Regions from separate parts of the Superficieibacter sp. genome, predicted to be linked through region 2. Evidence: predicted binding sites of a transcription regulator. Region 2 holds the regulator's gene; the other holds the start of a gene.
What was found. Region 2 encodes Fur, which represses iron uptake genes when iron is present. Its sites were predicted from a motif close to ATAATAATGAGAACNACTATCAA; they were not measured.
Positions count from the first base shown of each region.

Region 1: a site for Fur is predicted at 1,968-1,990, ahead of gpmA (2,3-diphosphoglycerate-dependent phosphoglycerate mutase). Genes of this name have one in related genera too.

Region 1 covers NZ_DAMAPU010000012.1:4,212-8,425, forward strand. Annotated here, with positions in the region: gene aroG (3-deoxy-7-phosphoheptulonate synthase AroG) at 84-1,136, shown strand; gene gpmA (2,3-diphosphoglycerate-dependent phosphoglycerate mutase) at 1,191-1,943, opposite strand; gene galM (galactose-1-epimerase) at 2,148-3,188, opposite strand; gene galK (galactokinase) at 3,182-4,214, opposite strand, start outside.
Region 2 covers NZ_DAMAPU010000004.1:55,005-59,218, reverse strand. Annotated here, with positions in the region: gene chiP (chitoporin ChiP) at 85-1,491, shown strand; gene fur (ferric iron uptake transcriptional regulator) at 1,540-1,992, opposite strand; gene fldA (flavodoxin FldA) at 2,282-2,812, opposite strand; gene ybfE (LexA regulated protein) at 2,963-3,256, opposite strand; gene ybfF (esterase) at 3,387-4,157, opposite strand.

The sequences.
Region 1 (4,214 bases), on a different contig from region 2:
AAGCCCGTTTACAGTTCTGGGCTGAAGAGATAGATTGAAAGGATTGCATTCACACTTATAAGTATGGCACGACTGGAAAGAAAATGAATTATCAGAATGACGATTTACGTATTAAAGAAATTAACGAATTATTACCCCCGGTAGCGCTTCTTGAAAAATTCCCGGCCACCGAAAACGCAGCGAACACCGTCGCCCACGCCCGTAAAGCGATTCACAAAATCCTCAAAGGGAATGACGATCGCCTGCTGGTGGTCATTGGCCCATGCTCTATTCACGATCCGTCAGCGGCGAAAGAATATGCATCCCGCCTGCTGGCCCTGCGCGACGAGCTGAAGGGCGAACTGGAAATTGTTATGCGCGTCTATTTTGAAAAACCGCGCACCACCGTCGGCTGGAAGGGGCTGATTAACGATCCGCATATGGACAACAGCTTCCAGATCAACGACGGCCTGCGTATTGCGCGTAAGCTGCTGCTGGACATTAACGACAGCGGACTGCCAGCAGCGGGTGAATTCCTCGATATGATCACTCCACAATATCTGGCTGACCTCATGAGCTGGGGAGCGATTGGCGCACGCACCACGGAATCTCAGGTTCATCGCGAACTGGCCTCCGGTCTTTCCTGCCCGGTCGGTTTCAAAAACGGCACCGACGGCACCATCAAAGTGGCTATCGACGCCATCAATGCCGCCGGTGCGCCGCACTGTTTCCTTTCCGTGACCAAATGGGGTCACTCGGCGATTGTGAACACCAGCGGTAACGGCGACTGCCACATCATCCTGCGCGGTGGCAAAGCGCCGAACTACAGCGCACAGCATGTGGCGGAAGTAAAAGAGGGGTTGACCAAAGCGGGTCTGCCTCATCAGGTGATGATTGACTTCAGCCATGCTAACTCCAGCAAGCAGTTTAAAAAGCAGATGGACGTCGGCGCGGACGTTTGCCAGCAGGTGGCGAACGGCGAAAAAGCGATTATCGGCGTGATGATTGAAAGCCACCTGGTGGAAGGCAATCAGAGCCTGGAGAGCGGCGAACCGCTGGCTTACGGCAAAAGCATTACCGATGCCTGCATTGGCTGGGATGATACCGACGCTCTGCTGCGTCAGCTGGCGAATGCAGTTAACGCGCGTCGCGGCTAATAAAAAACCGGATGCCGTCAGGCATCCGGTTTATTTCGTTTCTCAGAACGTCAATTACTTCGCTTTACCCTGGTTAGCGACCGCTGCGGCTTTCGCGGCGATTTCGTCTGCGTTACCCAGATAGTAGTGCTTAATTGGTTTGAAGTTTTCGTCGAACTCATATACCAGCGGTACGCCGGTCGGGATGTTCAGTTCGAGGATCTCATCTTCACCCATGTTATCCAGATATTTTACCAGTGCGCGCAGGGAGTTACCGTGAGCGGCGATGATCACACGCTCACCGCTTTTCAGGCGCGGCAGAATGGTGTCGTTCCAGTAAGGGATCACGCGATCAATGGTCAGCGCCAGGCTTTCGGTCAGCGGCAGTTCCTGCTCGGTCAGCTTCGCGTAACGCGGATCGTGGCCCGGAAAACGCTCGTCTTCTTTGGTTAACGCGGGCGGCGTCACCGCAAAACCGCGACGCCACTGTTTCACCTGCTCGTCACCGTATTTTTCAGCAGTTTCAGCTTTGTTCAGACCCTGCAACGCGCCGTAGTGACGCTCGTTCAGCTTCCAGGATTTCTCTACCGGCAGCCACGCCTGATCCAGTCCATCGAGGATATTCCACAGGGTGTGGATCGCGCGCTTCAGCACGGAGGTGTAAGCAAAGTCAAAGCTATAGCCTTCATCTTTCAGCAGCTTACCCGCTGCTTTGGCTTCAGTGACGCCCTTCTCCGACAGATCAACGTCGTACCAGCCGGTAAAGCGGTTTTCGTTGTTCCACTGGCTTTCACCGTGACGAACCAGAACCAGTTTAGTTACAGCCATACACTTACTCCTCAAGCTCATTGAATGATAATAATTCTCATTATATTGCCGTGACTAAGCCGGCGGCAATGCTTAACCCTAACCATAGCGAAAATAGTGGGCGAGTGTAAGATGCTTGTGAATTTGCAGTTATTATTTTGTCTTTAAATGGCGCTAATTTCAGCAAAATGGATAAAAAAAGCCCTCTTTTCAGAGGGCTGGTTATCAGGCCGGAATAAACTGATATGCCGTTACGCTGATATATTCATCGCCTGGACGCAGAACGCAGTCAGGCTGCGGCCATTCCGGGTGGTTCGGGCTGTCCGGCAGAAACTCGCTTTCCAGCGCCAGACCCTGCCACGCCTCGTAGCTTCCCGGCTCGCGGGACGGGGTGCCTTTCAGGAAGTTGCCGGAATAGAACTGGAGTGCCGGGGCAGTGGTATAAACTGCCATCTGCAACCGCTCATCGTCAGACCACAGGTGCGCCGCTTCACGCCTGACGTCGCCTTGCGTCTGGAGCAGGAACGCGTGATCGTACCCCTGCACCTTTTTCTGATCGTCGTCGCTTAAGAAATCATCGGCGATGCGCTTCGCGGTGCGGAAATCAAAGCTGGTTCCGGCTACCGCTTTCAGACCGCTACGCGGAATACCGCCTTCATCTACCGGCAAATACTCATCGGCCAGAATGTGCAGTTTGTGGTTGCGCACGTCAGACCGCTCCCCGTTAAGGTTGAAATAGACGTGGTTAGTCATATTCACCGGGCAGGGGGCATCGACGGTGGCACGGTATTCAATGGTGATGCGGTTATCGTCGGTCAGCGTGTAGCGCGCGGTGGCCTTCAGATTGCCGGGGAAACCCTGATCGCCATCGGCAGAGTCCAGTGAGAAAACCACTTCGCGATCGCTCTGACTTTGATAGGTCCAGCGGCGTTTGTCGAAACCTTCCGGCCCGCCGTGGAGCTGGTTAACGCCCTGGCTCGGCACAACGTTAATTTCTTTGCCATCCAGTTCGAAACGGCTGTCGGCGATGCGGTTCGCATAGCGGCCCACCGACGCGCCGAAATAGGCTTCATGCTGCGGGTACTGTTCCGGCCCGGCACAGCCGAGGATGGCTTCGCGCACGGTGCCATCGGAAAGCGGTACGCGCACGGAGAGCAACGTGGCACCCCAGTCCATCAGGGTGACAACCAGCCCCGCGCCGTTGCGCAGGGTGATCAAACGAAATGGCAGCCCATCCGGGGCGCTGGCGGGTGTATTTCTTAACACTGACCTGCTCCTTGTGACGGTTTACAGACGTAGAAGGTTTCTTTAATACCGGTCTTCGCTTCATACTGCTCCGCGACCGCTTTTTGCACGCGATCGACCAGCGCTTCCGGCATCAGCGCGACGATACACCCGCCGAAGCCGCCGCCGGTCATCCGCACACCGCCTTTATCACCGATTTCTGCTTTCACAATCTCGACCAGAGTGTCGATTTGCGGCACGGTGATTTCAAAGTCGTCGCGCATCGACGCGTGCGATTCGGCCATCAACTGGCCCATGCGTTGCAGATCGCCTTTCTCCAGCGCTTCTGCGGCTTCCACCGTGCGGATATTTTCCGTCAGCACGTGACGGACGCGTTTGGCAACCACCGGATCAAGCTCGTTCGCCACGGTATTAAACTCGTCCAGCTTAACATCGCGCAGGGCAGGCTGCTGGAAGAAACGCGCGCCGGTCTCACACTGCTCGCGGCGGGTGTTGTATTCGCTGCCCACCAGGGTGCGTTTAAAGTTACTGTTGATAATCACTACCGCCACGCCTACCGGCATGGAAACGGCTTTGGTGCCGAGGGTGCGACAGTCAATCAGCAGGGCATGATCTTTCTTGCCCAGCGCGGAGATCAACTGGTCCATAATCCCGCAGTTGCAGCCCACGAACTGGTTTTCGGCTTCCTGGCCGTTAAGGGCGATCTGCGCGCCGTCCAGCGGCAGATGGTAAAGCTGCTGAAACACGGTGCCGACCGCCACTTCCAGCGATGCCGACGAGCTTAAGCCTGCGCCCTGCGGCACATTGCCGCTGATCACCAGATCCGCGCCGCCAAAACTGGCATTACGCTGCTGGAGGTGTTTAACCACCCCGCGCACATAGTTTGACCACTGCTGAGTGTCATGCGCCACAATCGCCTCATCCAGCGAAAACTCATCGATTTGATTATCGTAGTCGGCGGCGATAACGCGCACGGTGCGGTCTTCGCGTGCTGCACAGCTGATAACCGTCTGGTAATCAATCGCGCAGGGCAACACAAAACCGTCG
Region 2 (4,214 bases):
GCCCACTTTTAGCGTGCTGCCTTGTAATTTTATTTTTTTATCGCCGCGTTAGTCGGCGTTTTTAAAGTCAAAGAGGATGAACTTATGCGTACGTTCAGTGGCAAACGTAGTACGCTGGCGCTGGCTATTGCCGGTGTCACCGCAATGTCTGGTTTTATGGCCGCATCGCAGGCCAGAGCTGAAGGGTTTATTGACGATTCCACCTTAACTGGCGGGATCTACTACTGGCAACGTGAGCGTGATCGTAAAGACGTCACCGACGAAGACAAATATAAAACCAACCTTTCGCACTCCACCTGGAACGCCAATCTTGATTTCCAGTCCGGTTATATCGCCGATATGTTCGGCGTTGATGTTGCCGCTTTTACCGCCATTGAAATGGCCGAAAACGGAGACAGCGCTCACCCGAACGAAATAGCGTTCTCTAAAAGTAATAAAGCCTATGACGAAAATTGGTCTGGCGATAAAAGCGGGATAAGCCTGTATAAAGCGGCGGCAAAATTCAAATACGGTCCGGCCTGGGCGCGGGCGGGTTATATTCAGCCAACCGGTCAGACGCTGCTGGCTCCACACTGGAGCTTTATGCCCGGCACCTATCAGGGGGCAGAAGCGGGGGCAAACTTTGACTACGGCGAAACCGGCGCGCTGAGCTTCTCGTATATGTGGACCAACGAGTACAAATCGCCGTGGCATCTGGAGATGGACAAATTCTACCAGAACGACCAGAAGACCAACGTCGATTACCTGCACTCCCTGGGCGCAAAATACGATTTCAAAAATAATTTTGTGCTGGAAGCGGCCTTTGGTCAGGCGGAAGGGTACATCGATCAGTATTTTGCCAAAGCCAGCTATAAAATCGATCTGGGCGGCAATCCGTTTACCACCAGCTATCAGTTCTACGGCACGCGCGATAAAGCCGATGACCATACCATTAACGATCTCTATGATGGCACGGCGTGGCTTCAGGCGCTGACCTTCGGTTATAAAGTGGCGGAAGTGGTGGATTTACGTCTGGAAGGCACCTGGGTGAAAGCGGACGGTCAGCAGGGCTACTTCCTGCAACGTATGACGCCGACTTACGCGTCTTCCAACGGTCGCCTTGATATCTGGTGGGATAACCGCTCTGACTTTAACGCCAACGATGAAAAAGCGGTGTTCTTCGGCGCGATGTACGATCTGAAAAACTGGGATCTGCCAGGCTTCGCGGTAGGCGCGTCTTATGTCTATGCCTGGGATGCTAAACCGTCCACCTGGCAGAGCAACCCCGACGCTTACTACGATAAAGACAGAAGCATCGAAGAGTCTTCGTACAGCCTGGATGCGGTCTATACCCTTCAGGACGGTCGGGCAAAAGGCACGATGTTCAAACTGCACTTTACCGAGTATGACAACCATTCTGACATTCCGAGCTATTCCGGCGGCTACGGCAACATCTTCCAGGATGAGCGCGACGTCAAATTTATGGTCATCGCCCCGTTTACCATCTTCTGACCGTCAGATGTGATGATAAAAAAACCAGCCGGATGGCTGGTTTTTTGTTTATTTGCTTACGCCGTCGTGAGCGTTGTCATCTTCCCGACAGTCGCCTTCCGCACAGTGCCCGTACAGGTAAAGGCTGTGGTTGGTAAGACGGATGCCGTGTTTCGAAGCAATCTCACGCTGGCGGGATTCAATAGAATCATCGCTGAATTCGATAACCTTGCCGCAGTCGAGGCAGATCAGGTGATCGTGGTGATGCTGCTGGGTCAGTTCAAAAACGGATTTGCCGCCTTCGAAATTATGGCGAGTCACAATGCCGGCATCGTCAAACTGGTTCAGTACCCGGTAGACGGTGGCCAGGCCAATCTCTTCGCCCATGTCAATGAGGCGTTTGTATAAATCTTCCGCACTGACGTGATGGTTGTCAGGCTCCTGAAGCACTTCCAGAATTTTTAACCGGGGAAGCGTGACTTTCAGGCCTGCCTTCTTTAATGCGGTATTGTTGTCAGTCATGCGGAATCTGTCCTGTTGCTATAAGATTCACTTCCTGGCAAGGAAGTATTTACAGAGAGTGCAACTGTCGTAACGCCTCTCATTATAGAACTGCGATGCCTGATTGAAAACTGCAAGTATCAGACAAAGTTAGCGTTTAAAACGAGGCACGGCCTGCAAAGTGGCGCACTGACCTCGTTAAATCAGTGGCTATTGTACAGGTATGTACTGAAAAGTTAAAAAAATGTAGCAATTATTTTGATTGCTTAAAACTATTAACAAGGCGCAGCCGCCGCTGCGCCTTTAATCATCAGGCGTTGATGATGTCTTTCAGGTGCAATTCTTCAGAAATCTGTTTTACCCACTGCTCTACGCGTTCAGCAGTCAGTTCTGGCTGGCGGTCTTCGTCAATCGCCAGGCCCACAAAGTGGTCGTCATCGACAAGACCTTTCGATGCTTCAAAATGGTAGCCAGCGGTCGGCCAGTGACCGACGATGGTCGCGCCGCGCGGTTCGATGATATCGCGGATGGTGCCTAACGCGTCGCAGAAGTATTCCGCGTAGTCTTCCTGATCGCCGCAACCAAACAGCGCTACCAGCTTACCGTTGAAGTCTACCTCTTCCAGCGTCGGGAAGAAGTCATCCCAGTCACACTGTGCTTCACCATAGTACCAGGTCGGGATGCCCAGCAGCAGAATGTCGTAACCGGCAAGGTCTTCTTTGCTGCTTTTGGCAATGTCATGCACATCGGCAACGTCCTTACCCAACTGCTTTTGAATCATCTTCGCGATATTTTCAGTGTTGCCTGTATCGCTGCCGAAAAAGATGCCTGTGATTGCCATGAGTGAAATAACCTCTTGATACTTATTGATATGGTGGTGGCGGATTGCACACGGATAAAGGCAATCATAGCAGAACAGAGAAGTACCCGGAAATAGCAATCGCGTCCGACTGCACTCTCTGCTACATGAAAGGGGATTCTGGACGACTTTTCAGACAATATCCTGCCCGCGCAGATGCGCAAGCTGAAGGAGCAACATTTCTTCGATCAGTTCACTGCGGCTGATTTCACGGGCTTCCGCCAGTTCGTTCAGCGCATCCACGGCATCGGCGTTAAGTTTTAACTCAACCCGCTTCAGGCCGCGCACTTTGTCACGCTTAAGCTGATTACGCTTATTGATGCGCAACTGTTCGTCACGCGAGAGGGGACTGGTTTTGGGTCTTCCCGGGCGACGCTCATTCGCGAACAGATCTATTGTCGTACGGTCCGTTTGTTCTTTTGCCATGATTCAGAGTGACTTCGGGGGAAACGAGCAGCCGGGCCTTTGCCCGGTTGAGTAGCGCGCCATCATACATCAGTGCAGCAGGCACGCCAACGTCCGCAAGCAATCTGGCGTACGGACGTTGGATTTTTAATCACTGCTGCTCGTTCAGATAGCGGCGGATGGCCCGCAGCACCGCGTCCGGTTTTTCAGCGTGCACCCAATGACCGGCTCCGGCAATGACGTGCGCTTTGGCCTGCGGGAATTGCGCCAGCAGCGCATCGCGGTATTCAGCGGTGACGTATGGCGAATTACCGCCGGGAACGAACAGCGCCGGGCGATCCCACGCCGGAACCGTTTCCCAGCCGACGATATGTGGATATTGCTCCCACAGTACCGGCACGTTAAAGCGCCATTCGCCGTCAACGAACGATTTCAGTAAAAACTGGATCACGCCTTCTTCAGCAATAATGTCGCGCATGACCGTCGCGGCCTGCTGGCGCGTGGTGCTGGCGGCAGCGGTGACGGCGTTAATGGCGGCAAAGATTTCATCATGGCGGCGGACCGCATAATTGACCGGGGCGATATCCAGCGCCACCAGGCCGTCAATGCGATCTTTTGCCAGCGCGGTCAGCGCCATTACCGCTTTGCCGCCCATCGAGTGACCAATAAAGGTGGCTTTATCAATAGATAAGTCGTCGAGCGTATCAAGCAGATCTTGCGCCATCGCCGGATAGTTCATTTCAGGCGAACGCGGGGAAAGGCCGTGGTTGCGCATATCGACCTGAACGACGTCATAGTCGCTCACCAGATCGCGGGCGAGAATGCCGAGATTATCCAGGCTACCAAACAGGCCGTGAACCAGAACCACCGGTGAAGAGGTAGTCGAATTTTGTGCAGATAGCGTGCGAGTGTTTAATTTCATGGTAAAGATCTTTTTTTCGCTCTGGCAGGTTAGGGTATCATGGTGAACATTCTGCCG